Regions from separate parts of the Ensifer sp. ENS02 genome, predicted to be linked through region 1. Evidence: predicted binding sites of a transcription regulator. Region 1 holds the regulator's gene; each other region holds the start of a gene.
What was found. Region 1 encodes PhoB, which activates phosphate uptake and scavenging genes when phosphate is short. Its sites were predicted from a motif close to TGTCATNNANCTGTCAT; they were not measured.
Positions count from the first base shown of each region.

Region 2: a site for PhoB is predicted at 1,957-1,973, ahead of IB262_RS03780 (LTA synthase family protein). Genes of this name have one in related genera too.
Region 3: a site for PhoB is predicted at 2,471-2,487, ahead of IB262_RS35155 (glycerophosphodiester phosphodiesterase family protein). Genes of this name have one in related genera too.

Region 1 is NZ_JACVAO010000003.1:457,053-461,273, forward strand. Features, by position in the region: gene pstB (phosphate ABC transporter ATP-binding protein PstB) at 1-583, shown strand, start outside; gene phoU (phosphate signaling complex protein PhoU) at 634-1,347, shown strand; gene phoB (phosphate regulon transcriptional regulator PhoB) at 1,550-2,233, shown strand; gene IB262_RS09525 (GcrA family cell cycle regulator) at 2,303-2,824, opposite strand; gene IB262_RS09530 (aspartate aminotransferase family protein) at 3,246-4,221, shown strand, end outside.
Region 2 is NZ_JACVAO010000001.1:743,408-747,628, forward strand. Features, by position in the region: gene IB262_RS03780 (LTA synthase family protein) at 1-1,922, opposite strand, end outside; gene IB262_RS03785 (NAD+ synthase) at 2,191-3,873, shown strand; gene IB262_RS03790 (hypothetical protein) at 3,877-4,212, shown strand.
Region 3 is NZ_JACVAO010000040.1:1-4,221, reverse strand. Features, by position in the region: gene IB262_RS35165 (ABC transporter permease subunit) at 1-441, opposite strand, end outside; gene IB262_RS35160 (ABC transporter ATP-binding protein) at 438-1,514, opposite strand; gene IB262_RS35155 (glycerophosphodiester phosphodiesterase family protein) at 1,581-2,411, opposite strand; gene IB262_RS35150 (ROK family transcriptional regulator) at 2,580-3,743, shown strand.

The sequences.
Region 1 (4,221 bases):
CTGCCGCGTCACCGGCAAGATCACGCTCGACGAGGACGACATCTACGACCCGACGATCGACGTCGTCGAGCTTCGCGCCCGCGTCGGCATGGTCTTCCAGAAGCCGAACCCGTTCCCGAAGTCGATCTACGACAACGTCGCCTACGGTCCGCGGATTCACGGACTTGCGCGCACCAAGGCCGACTTTGACGAAGTGGTCGAGACCAGCCTGCAGAAGGCCGGTCTGTGGAACGAGGTAAAGGACCGTCTGCAGGAGCCCGGCACCGGCCTTTCCGGTGGTCAGCAGCAGCGCCTCTGCATCGCACGCGCCGTCGCCGTGAGCCCGGAAGTCATCCTCATGGACGAGCCGTGCTCGGCTCTCGATCCGATCGCGACGGCCAAGGTCGAAGAGCTCATCCACGAGCTGCGCACGAACTTCACGATCGTCATCGTGACCCACTCGATGCAGCAGGCCGCCCGCGTTTCGCAGCGCACCGCCATGTTCCACCTCGGCAATCTCGTCGAGGAGAACGACACCGACAAGATGTTCACCAATCCGGATGACCAGCGCACCCAGGATTACATCATGGGCCGCTTCGGCTGAGGCCGCATAAGGCTGCAACAGTAACTGCAAAGCGCCCGTAAGGATCGACGATCATGTCCATGCATATCATGTCCGCCTATGACGAAGAACTGAAGTACCTGACGCGCCGCATCTCGGAGATGGGCGGCCTCGCCGAACAGATGGTCGCCGAGTCCGTTCGCGCGCTGGTCAACTCCGACCTGGCTCTCGCACAGAAGGTGATCTCGGACGACACCGTCCTCGACGACGCCGAGCGCCAGATCGGTGAGAAGGCGATCGTCACGATCGCCAAGCGTCAGCCGGTCGCCGCCGACCTGCGTGAGATCATGGGGTCGATCCGCATCGCCTCCGATCTGGAGCGCGTCGGCGACCTCGGCAAGAACACCGCCAAGCGCGTGATCGCGGTCGCCGGCTCCGGCATTCCGCGCAAGCTCGCCCGTGGCCTCGAGCATCTGGCAGAGCTCGCTCTCGTCCAGCTCAAGGAAGTGCTCGACGTCTACGCCTCGCGCTCGCCGGAAAAGGCCAACAGCATCCGCGAGCGTGACGAGGAGATCGACGCGATCTACACCTCGCTGTTCCGCGAGCTCTTGACCTACATGATGGAAGATCCGCGCAACATCACGCCCTGCACGCATCTTCTGTTCTGCGCCAAGAACATCGAGCGCATCGGCGACCACGCGACCAATATCGCTGAGACGATCTATTACATGGCGACGGGTGCTCAGCCGGAAGGCGAGCGTCCGAAGGATGACACCACGTCGACGCTGGGCTCGGTCAACGACTGAGCGCCAAGCGCGCCGTAAGCATGCATGCCCCTTGAAATCTGATCCGGTCGCGGCTTCGGTCGCGGCCCCGAATTCCTGTATCTGAAGCATGCGGTTTTCGCCCCGCCTTTGAAAACGGCGGATGTGCTCCAGATTTAGAGTGTCTGAGCGCCGGCCGGGCCGATGAGCCCAAAGGCCGCCCGCGGTAAGGAGACGTTACCTGATGTTGCCAAAAATCGCCGTAGTCGAAGACGAAGAGGCGCTGAGCGTTCTGCTGCGTTACAATCTGGAAGCCGAGGGCTTCGACGTCGATACGATCCTGCGGGGCGACGAGGCGGAGATCCGGCTTCAGGAGCGGCTGCCCGACCTGCTTATCCTCGACTGGATGCTGCCCGGTGTTTCCGGCATTGAACTTTGCCGTCGGCTGCGCCAGCGTCCGGAGACCGAACGTCTGCCGATCATCATGCTGACGGCGCGAGGCGAGGAAAGCGAGCGCGTCCGGGGTCTGGCGACGGGTGCCGACGACTACGTGGTCAAGCCCTTCTCGACGCCGGAGCTGATGGCGCGCGTCAAGGCGATGCTGCGCCGGGCAAAGCCCGAGGTGCTCTCGACGCTGCTTCGCTGCGGCGACATCGAACTCGACCGCGAGACCCACCGCGTTCATCGCCGCAGCCGCGAAGTGCGCCTCGGCCCGACCGAGTTCCGTCTTCTGGAGTTCCTCATGTCCTCGCCGGGCCGCGTCTTCTCTCGCTCGCAGCTTCTGGATGGCGTCTGGGGGCATGACATCTATGTCGACGAGCGCACCGTCGACGTGCATGTCGGTCGTCTGCGCAAGGCTCTGAACTTCTCGAACATGCCCGACGTCATCCGCACCGTTCGCGGCGCCGGCTATTCGCTCGAAAGCTGAGCGGTCTGAAAGTCGCCAACAAAAAAAGGGGCCGATCGGCCCCTTCCTTTATCAATGCGGTCCAGCTTCTTAGCGAGCCCTGCGGCGCTCCCCCGACGGCTGGTAGGCCAGCCGAGCATGGAAGGTGCAGTAAGGCGAGGCTTCCGGGGAATCGTTGCCGCAGAAGTGAAACTCTTCCTTCAGCGGGTCGCCGATCGGCCACTTGCAGGTGCGCTCGGTGAGCTGGGTCAGCTCGAGGCGGCGCGACATCGGCACGACAACGTCGGTGCGGGTGCTGAAATCCTGCTCGGCAACGAGATCGACTTCGATTTCTTCCTTGAGAACGACAGCGCCGGCCGCGCGTGCAACCGGGCGGGTCGAAACGCGCGAAGCGTAGTTCGGTGCGCGCGGTGCCGAAGTCGGGCGCTTCGGACGGGCTGCCGTCGTGGTGCTGCCGCCGGCCTTGGCGCGACCTGGCAGGCTCAGGCGGTGAACCTTGCCGATGACAGCGTTACGGCTGACGCCGCCGAGCTGTGCCGCGATCTGGCTTGCGCTCAGGCCCTCGGACCAAAGCTTCTTCAGTTTCTCCACCCGCTCGTCAGTCCAGTTCATTTCTGCACTCTCCGTTCTCAGCGTTGGGGATGGCAGAATCCCTCACCGCACCCCGGCTAAACCCCGGGGTTGCAAACGCGATAACTCTTTTGGTGACTAGGTCCGCCGCATGCGTCTAGTAATTGAATGTTAACGTACTGACCGCTGGACTCTGTGGCAAGAGTCCCGGGAATCAGGCCGAATCGATTTCGTAGTTTTCCCCAACTTGCTTGGCCAGCGTTGCATTTTTGCAAGCCCTCCCGGACGATTTTTCTGCTGCCAGGAATCGACCCTTCATGTTGCGCTGCAAGGCTTGGTTTTGTTGACATTGCAGCGCGAAATGGGAATAGTGCCTGCGCCGCCGAAAGGCGGCATTTTTGATTTTTATCGGCCCGCGTGAGGCGCGGGATCGATGTCGATCTGGAGTGAAGGAGAGCCTCGCATGACTGCAACCACGCCGCTTTACGATACCTACATGCGCGCGCCGTTGCGTTTCGAGCGAGGAGAGGGCGCCTGGCTGATCGCTGAAGACGGCACGCGTTATCTCGATTTCGGTGCCGGCGTTGCCGTGAACTCGCTCGGCCACGCGCACCCGCACCTGGTCGAAGCGCTGAAGGCGCAGGCCGACAAGGTCTGGCACCTGTCCAACCTTTATGAAATTGCGGGCCAGGAAAGCCTCGGCCGCCGGCTGACGGCGGTGACCTTTGCCGACAAGGTCTTCTTCACCAATTCGGGCGCGGAAGCGCTGGAATGCGCCATCAAGACGGCACGGCGTTACCACTTCTCCAAGGGCCACCCGGAGAAGTTCCACGTCATCACCTTCGAAGGCGCCTTCCACGGCCGCACGATCGCGACGATCGCCGCCGGTGGTCAGCAGAAATACATCGAAGGTTTCGGGCCGAAGGCGCCGGGCTTCTACCAGGTTCCGTTCGGCGACATCGCCGCGGTCAAGAATGCGATTACCGAGGAAACCGCAGCGATCCTGATCGAGCCGATCCAGGGCGAGGGCGGCATCCGTCCGGCGACCAAGGAGTTCATGCAGGAACTGCGCGCGCTCTGCGACGAGTTCGGCCTGCTCTTGATCCTCGATGAGGTCCAGACCGGCGTCGGCCGCACCGGCAAGCTGTTTGCCCATGAATGGGCGGATATCCGTCCGGATATCATGGCGGTCGCCAAGGGTATCGGCGGTGGCTTCCCGTTCGGCGCCTGCCTCGCGACTGAGGAAGCCGCATCTGGTATGGTGGCGGGCACGCATGGCTCCACATATGGCGGCAACCCACTGGCCATGGCCGTCGGCAACGCCGTGCTCGACGTCGTTCTGGCCGACGGATTCCTGACGCATGTGCGCGATGTCGCGCTGGTCTTCCGCCAGGGCCTTGCGTCGCTCAAGGACCGTTTCCCTGATGTCATCGAGGACA
Region 2 (4,221 bases), on a different contig from region 1:
GTTTCGACGCTGGCGAAGAGATCAGCGTGTGACTTGAAGAACCGGTCGGTCGAGAAGCGGTCGCCGAACATCATGTCGTGTTGCAGGAAGCGGTAGTCACGCAGGAGTGCCGGCACCTTCGGCTGGCGCGACCACTCGGCGACTTCCTTGCCATTCTTGCGGATCAGCATGTAGCGGTCGACAACGCGGTACTGGTCATACACCTTGCCGAGGAAGCCGGTGTAGTAGGGGTGCTCGTAACCGGACTGCTTGAGGATCTGATAGGAGAGGAAGGCCGGGCTGATGGTGCCGACGTTCTTCTTCGGGCCAGTCTTGTTCGACCAGACGACGAGCGGCGTTTCATGCTGCGCCTTCATCTGCTCCTTCGAACCTTTGCGCTCCGCCGTCACACCCTTCATGAAACCGGTGCTGGTATAGACGGTGTTAAGCGGCGGCAGATGGTCGCCAAAAAGCACGATAACCGTTTCGCGATCGCGGTTCTTGGCCCAGTCCATCAGCTTCTTCAGGCTGTCGTCAGCCTCCTTGATGCCCTGCGCGTAGGTGGCAAGCACCTGGCGGTCGGCCTCGGGCAGGTCGCCTTCGACCTTGATGGTGTTGTTGGCGTAGCGGTTGGCCTCATAGGGCCCATGGCCCTGGAGTGTGACGGCGAAGAAGAAGAACGGGTCGTCCATCGCGTCGGCCTGGCGGATGATCTCGTTGGTCAGCGAGTCGTCCGAGGCGAAGATGCCGCGCTTCTGCATCGGCGGCATGTTCTCTTCCGACTTGAACATGTCGAAACCGAAGGCCTTGTAGACGGCGGTGCGGTTCCAGAACCAACTCTGGAACGGATGGATGGCGCGCGAGACGTAGCCTTCGCCACGGAAGAAAGTGGCAAGCGACGGGATCGGATTGCGGATGTACTGCTGGTACGGGATGCTGCCATAGGGCAGGAACGCGTTGGAGAAGCCGGTCAGCGCCTCGAACTCGACGTTGGCGGTCATGCCGCCGAACTCCGGCGAGAAGACGTTGCCCGACTGCATTTCGCGGATCGTCGGCATCGGGTCAGGCGACAGCTTGACGTTCGGCAGGCGGGTCGGATCCCAGAAGGATTCGCTCATCAGCACGATGACGTCGGGCTTGCCGCGGTGCGAGGTGCCGGCGGGAAGCGGCTTCACCGGAATGCGGTCGATCGCGTCGGCCATGTAGCCGGCGGGCGCGCTGACATTGGCCATCGGCAGGTTGATCGCAAAGGCGAGCGCAAAGCCGTTGTGCTTATAGTTCTCGGTCTGGTCCCACATGATCGGGATGACCTTCAGGCGATCACGGATCCAGGAGAACTGGTTGTAATCCATGATGTTCCAGAAGGCGACGAGCAGCGGCAGCGCGAAGGCGAGGCGGGCGACACGCTCGCGGGTCGTCAGCTTCGGGAAGGTCCGCCAGGCAAAGCGCAACAGGAGGGCGATGGCGACGACGGTGGCAACCAGACCGACGGCGATGCCGACCGCCGTCCACGGACGGTCCTTCACCAGCACGGGCATCAGCTCCATGATCTGGCGGCCGAACAGGAAGTCGGTCGGATAGAGCGGATCGGACAGGAACACCTGCTTCTGCTGGCAGATGACGGCCGGAAGAAGTGCCAGCGGCGCGATCACCACGGCGGACTTGTGCTCGCGGCCGAAAATACCGTCGACAGCGAGCAGAATGAGAAAGAATATGCCGATGGTCGTCAGCGCCGGGCGCGTCGGGTCGAGGACATAGGAAAGGGTGTCGGTCAGCGACTGACGGACGATCAGTTCAACGGCGAAGACAAGGGCAGTTGCAACGAACAGGGAGAACAGGGCGCTGCGCGTGGAAGCGAGCGTCTTGGCGTGCCGTGCGGCGAAGCCGGGTCGGTCGGCATAGACACGTGAGCCTCGCGCGACAGCGGAATCGATACTGGCCAACATATTCTCCAATTTCATAAATGCGTCGTGTAACTGTCATACGCCCGTCATTTTGAACAGGGGATGAATGGTTTCTTAACGGGAATGGAGGGTGGCTTTTCGTGGCGTGAAGCCGCACGAACGGCCCAGTATAAGGATCGGGAAAAACAGAAGTTTTCGGTTTTTTTCGCGTGGCTGCGATTGGCTGTGGGTATTTTCCCGCAGATTGCGCTAAAGAACATTGCGAAAGTCAGATGCAATCGTTCAGGACAGACCGACAGGCCCGCTCATGACCGCCCATAAAAACGCCCCCTCGCTCCTTCGTATCGCCGTTGCCCAGCTCAATCCGACCGTGGGCGACATCGCCGGAAACCTGGCCAAGGCGCGTGAGGCGCGCGCCGATGCGGCGCGACAGGGCGCCGATCTCCTGCTTTTGACGGAGCTGTTCATTTCGGGCTATCCGCCGGAAGACCTTGTTCTGAAGCCGGCCTTTCTCAAGGCCTGCCTCCAGGCCGTCGAAAAGCTGGCCGCCGAAACGGCCGATGGCGGCCCGGGCGTCATCATCGGCTTCCCGCGCCTGTCGAAGACCGGCCGACATAACGCCGTGGCAGTACTCGACGATGGCAAGGTGATCGCGATCCGCGACAAGGTCGATCTTCCGAACTACGGCGAGTTCGACGAGAAGCGCGTCTTCGATCCGGGCGAGATGCCGGGACCGGTCAATTTCCGCGGTGTGCGCATCGGCATTCCGATCTGCGAGGACATCTGGGGCGATCTCGGCGTCTGCGAGACGCTGGCCGAAAGCGGTGCTGAAATCCTGCTGTCGCCGAATGGTTCGCCCTATTATCGCGGCAAGGTCGACGTGCGCCATCAGGTCGTGCTGAAGCAGGTGATCGAGACCGGCCTGCCGATGATCTATGCCAACCAGCTCGGCGGCCAGGACGAACTGGTCTTCGACGGCGCCAGCTTCGCCTTCAACACCGACAAGTCGCTCGCCTTCCAGATGAGCCAGTTCGAAGAGGCGATCTCGATCGTGGAGTGGAAGAAGGGCGAGAGCGGCTGGCATTGCGAGCACGGCCTGAAGTCGCGCCTGCCGGAGCGGGAGGAGGCGGATTACCGCGCCTGCATGCTCGGCTTCCGCGATTATGTGAACAAGAACGGCTTCAAAAATGTCGTGCTTGGCCTCTCCGGCGGTATCGATTCCGCCATTTGCGCAGCGCTCGCCGTCGATGCGCTCGGCGAGGAGCGGGTGCGCACGGTCATGCTGCCCTACCGCTACACCTCGCAGGAATCGCTGAAGGACGCCAAGGAATGCGCCGAGGCCCTCGGCTGCCGTTACGACATCGTGCCGATCTCCGAGCCGGTCGAAGGGTTCCTCAGCGCACTCTCCGATACGTTCGAAGGCACGGAATCCGGCATCACCGAGGAGAACCTGCAGAGCCGCACCCGCGGCACGATCCTGATGGCGATCTCCAACAAGTTCGGCTCGATGGTTGTGACGACAGGCAACAAGTCGGAGATGTCGGTCGGCTATGCCACGCTCTATGGCGACATGAACGGCGGCTTCAACCCGATCAAGGACCTCTACAAGATGCAGGTCTATGCCATCTCGAGCTGGCGCAATACCACGGTTCCTCCGGGCGCGCTTGGTCCTTCCGGCATCGTCATTCCGCAGAACATTATCGACAAGGCGCCTTCGGCCGAGCTTCGTCCCAACCAGACGGACCAGGATTCGCTGCCGCCCTATCCGGTGCTCGACGACATTCTCGAATGCCTGGTGGAAAAGGAAATGGGGACGGACGAGATCGTCGCCCGCGGCCATGACGAGGTGACCGTTCACCGGGTCGAGCATCTGCTCTACATCGCCGAATACAAGCGCCGGCAATCGGCGCCGGGCGTCAAGATCACCAAGAAGAACTTCGGACGCGACCGCCGCTACCCGATCACCAACCGCTTCCGCGACCGGGGCTAGGCGATGGATATCCTCTCCGAAGAGACGGACGGCCGACAGGGCCGTCCAGATTTTACGGACGAGGAAATCCGGCTCCTGCGACTGTGGTCGGCAAGCGACGTTTCCGCCGGCCGGCAGCTATCGGCGCAGATCGGCTATTTCGCGACGCCTGCGATCTTTGGGGTCTATGGCCTTGCGACCGGAAGCCTCACCGTCGTCGGCGTTGCCTTCATCTGCATCCTGCTCCTGCTGGCCTGGGGTCTGGTCACCACCTGGCGGGACCGACGCGATTCCGTTCTGATGCAATCGGTCTGTTCCAAGGTTCTGGCGACCCTGCCGGCGGGTGAAGACAAGAAATAGCGGCCTCGT
Region 3 (4,221 bases), on a different contig from region 1:
GTTTTGAAGCCGCATCGGCCGGGCAATGATCCCGAGCTTGACGAGCGCGAGATTGAAAAAGCCCTGGAAGGAGATGAAGTTGATGAACAGAAAGGCGGCAACCAGTCCGTGCACGAGAAGCGGAGCCTTCAAAAACGCGCTGATGAAGCTTGAACCGGGAAACGGTTTCCGAAGCCAGAGTGCCAGCGGATAGGCCATCGCTACAGCCAGGACGGCGCTTGTGACGGAAACACGGGCGGAATACCAAAACGCCCGCCATAGTTGGGGATCAGCCGTCGTAGATTGCCAAAACCGAGTTGAAAATCCGCTTTCTCCAGAGAAATTCAAGAAGCCAAAGGACTGTGATATAGCCATTCCGATGACCACACCGGTAAAGCACAGGATGAGACCCAAGCCCGGAAGGAGAAGAAGGTAAGCTTGAAGCGTCGTTCTACCGTTCATTGAACACGCTCCTTCAGGAAACGGATCTTCGACGGCTCGATCCGAAACGACCTCATTTCGCCCTCAGCAATCTCTGTCTGGCCAAGAATCTGAATCCGGTACAAATCATCGGTACCGGCTGCCGACACGGACACATCGGTGAGGTTGCCGAGAAAGCTCTTTGCTTTAACCTTGAGCGTGAAGACATTTGACTGTCCGTCTAGGCCATCCTGCACAATGGCATCCTCAGGACGCCACATTGCGTAGACATGGTCTGCGATCGGCTGTTCATCAGAGAGAACTTCGACTTCGCCCATTGGGCTTTTGAGCCTGTAGGTGTTTGCGAACGCATCCCGACCGACCACCTGTACCGGCATGATGTTTGCGGTGCCTACGAAGTCCGCAACAAACCGGTTAATCGGCCGATAGTAGACGTCGTGCGGCGTTCCCGCCTGCTCGATCTGACCCGCATTCATGACAACCACCAAATCGGACATCGCCAATGCTTCTGCTTGGTCGTGCGTCACGTAAACCGCAGTAAATCCGTGGTTTTTCTGGAGCTGACGGATCTCGAACCTGACTTGGTCGCGAAGGCGAGCATCGAGGTTTGAGAGTGGCTCATCAAAGAGAATGACGCCCGGTCGGACAGCAAGCGCGCGCGCTAATGCAACGCGCTGTTGTTGACCGCCGGAAAGCTGGGTTGGAAGCTTCTGAAGTTGCGCCTGCAACGACACCTGCGCGGCCGAAGATTGCACACGCTGTTCAAGTTCCTCCTTCGCCGTCCCCTTCTGACGGAGGCCGAAGGCGATGTTCTCGTATACGGTTAGGTGCGGAAACAACGCGTAGGACTGGAAGCACATCGCTGTATTGCGCCGTTCCGGAGGGACGCCACGCATATCCGCTCCGTCAATGGAGATCGCGCCTCCATCGAGCGAAATGAACCCCGCGATCGCGCGAAGCAGGGTTGTCTTGCCGCAACCCGACGGACCGAGAAGCGTTACGAGTTGCCCCTGTTCAACGGCAACCGAAATGCCCTTGAGGGCATCGTAGGATCCAAACCGAATCCGCGCATCTGCGATGCTTAGTACACTCACTGTGACCTCCCGAGCAGCGCAGTGGCGCTGTATTGTGTTATTTCCGCTCCCGTGACGCGTCAGTCGTCAGGCAGCAGCTTTTCGCTTTCTGGTGTAGGAATGGAGAAGTTCCGGCTGATCAGTCTGGATCACGCTAATCCCTGCTTCGATAAGCCGACCCCAGATCAGGTCGGGGTTTTCCGATGCCGCCTTATCGGTCCATGGGGCCCATTTCGCGCCCAGCGTGTTTCGCCACAACGAGATCCCTGCGTTTGCGAAATCATCCTTGTGATAGGCAACGGTTGCGAGATCGTCGAAGCGGATCTCGCACATAAACGCCGACGTATCCTTCAGCATCCGGAACGTATCGTTGAATGTCGCGTCTTCGAATTCGCAAAGCGCCATAAACGGAATTTTCCCGAGCGCCTGCCTTTTGACCCAGTCAACATCCGCATCATTCGCGATTGTGGTTTTCAGATCCACATATTGAACGGCAGACATCTCCTGAATGCAGCGCGTGGCTTCAGGAAAAAGGCTGCGATCTTTCAAATCCAGGTCGGCAAATATTCTGCCTTTAAGGCATTCGAGTGCTTCTTCGAGCGTTGGAATTGCATGATCAGTGAGGTCGTGCCCGTCACCTCCATTACGCTGTCGCAATCGAACGCGCTTGAGCTCTGCCATTGTCATGGAGCTGACGTCGCGTTCAATGCCTGCAACGCGGTTCAGATTCGCATCGTGCATTAGGAAAAGCACGCCGTCTGCGCTCATGCGGACATCCAGCTCAACGATATCGCAGCCGAAACCGATCGCATTCTCGATCGATGCAATGCTGTTCTCGGGCGCTGCGCTCCAAGCCCCGCGGTGCGCCGCGACAGCGCATGGGCGATTGTTGTCTGCAATGAAATCTCTGTAGTGCATCGAAACCTGTCCTAGTGGCAGCCCTATCGAGAACCGCGGCCAATAACTACTCGTGATGAGTAACAAATTTATGACGGAAAGCAAGGGACAGTGCTAACTTTTCCTTTCGTTTAAAACGTATTGAGGCTAAGTCACTGAAATCCGATTACTCATGCCAAGTAGGTTAGCATGTCATCCGTGAGCTATCGTTCGGAAGATTTTATCCATCAGCGCTTCCTACGCGGCGATGGCCAGGACGTGGTCCATCCGAGTGAACGTAAAGTTCTAAAGGTGTTATGGGACCATCCCGCCGTCGCCCGATCGGAACTTCCAGACTTTGTGGATCTGTCCCAGCAATCGGTTTACCGGATTATAGATCAGTTGGCCGAAAGAGGGATCGTTGCGATCGGCCCCCCGAAGCCGGGAATTGGTCGTGGCCAGCCCAGCCCCTCTTTGACGCTTAAGGGCGACTATGCCTACACCTGTGGAATCTCAGTAAACACGGACATTATCGGAATTTGCCTTACCGATTTTAGCGGCAGGATTATTGCCGAAAGTGATGTTATCCTGCGTGGACAAGGAATGAACGACGCACTGGCTGGGGTGCGCGAGAAGATCGCCTCACTCCAGACCGCAAACAATCTACGAGACGAGAATTTCTTTGGGATCGGCTTTGGGATTGCAGCATTCTATGTTGGAGGGACTCGATACAACGCTCCCCTACCGTTGCACGAGTGGTCATTGATTGAACTGGGCCCCGTACTCGCTCATTTCTTCGGAAAGCCGGTATGGGTCAATAACAACTCAAACACTGCGGCCATCGCCGAATCTATGTTCGGAGTAGGCCGGCATATCAAGCACTTCGCTTACCTAAGCTTCAACTACGGCTTTGGCGGCGGTTTGATCAGCAATGGTGAGCTTCTGTCCGGTGGTTACGGCAACGCAGGCTCGTTCTCGTCGATGTACGATGACGAGGAAACAAAACACCGTCCTGCATTGCAATTCCTGATCGAGCGACTGAAAGAGAACGGCGTCGCCGTCTCGTCAATCGAAGCAATGCGGAAAAATTTCGACCCGAATTGGCCGGGTGTGGCGGGTTGGGTGGATGAAATCACACCCTCATACAACCGCCTCGTCAATGCTATCCGTGCTATCTTCGACCCGCATGCTATCGTGTTTGGTGGACAAATTCCCGAACGACTAGCGGAAATGCTGATTTCTCGAACCAGCATATACGAACGCAATCGCTATGGTGTTTCGAGACCCGCGCCGAAACTCATTACGTCGGAGATCAGTACCGACGCCTCTGCGATCGGGGCATCAATTGTACCTTTCCGAACTACATTTTATTGAAGCAATTTCCGCACCGGTAAGAGAACCTACAAATAAGAATAGTTACGCTGAGACTGCGCGGCGTCGCGCAGACACGGTTTTGAGCTCCTTCAACAGTCGGCTCAGTGAAAATTCCGCGTCTTGATCTTCAGCATATCGATATGAAGGTTCGGCACGAACGCGTCCCGCGGGGCGACAACCATCGCGCGCGTGCTCTGGCAAATTGATAAGCGCGGCACGGAAGGCTGCCGGGCAATCACACTTAATGTAGTTTTAGGTTTAGTCGATTAGCGCGAACGAAGCCGCATGGCGTTCCGGGAAACAATAGGCTTGAAACCTCCAAGTCGCGAAAAGGTCTCTTTGGCAAATCCCGGCTACATCCCCAAGGTGCCCACGGACTGTCCGGGGGACAGTTGCCCGGAGGAAGTCACTCCGGCTCCAGGAGCCCTCGATCCTTCGCGATCGCGACCGCATGGGTGAGGTTTGTAGCGCCGAGCTT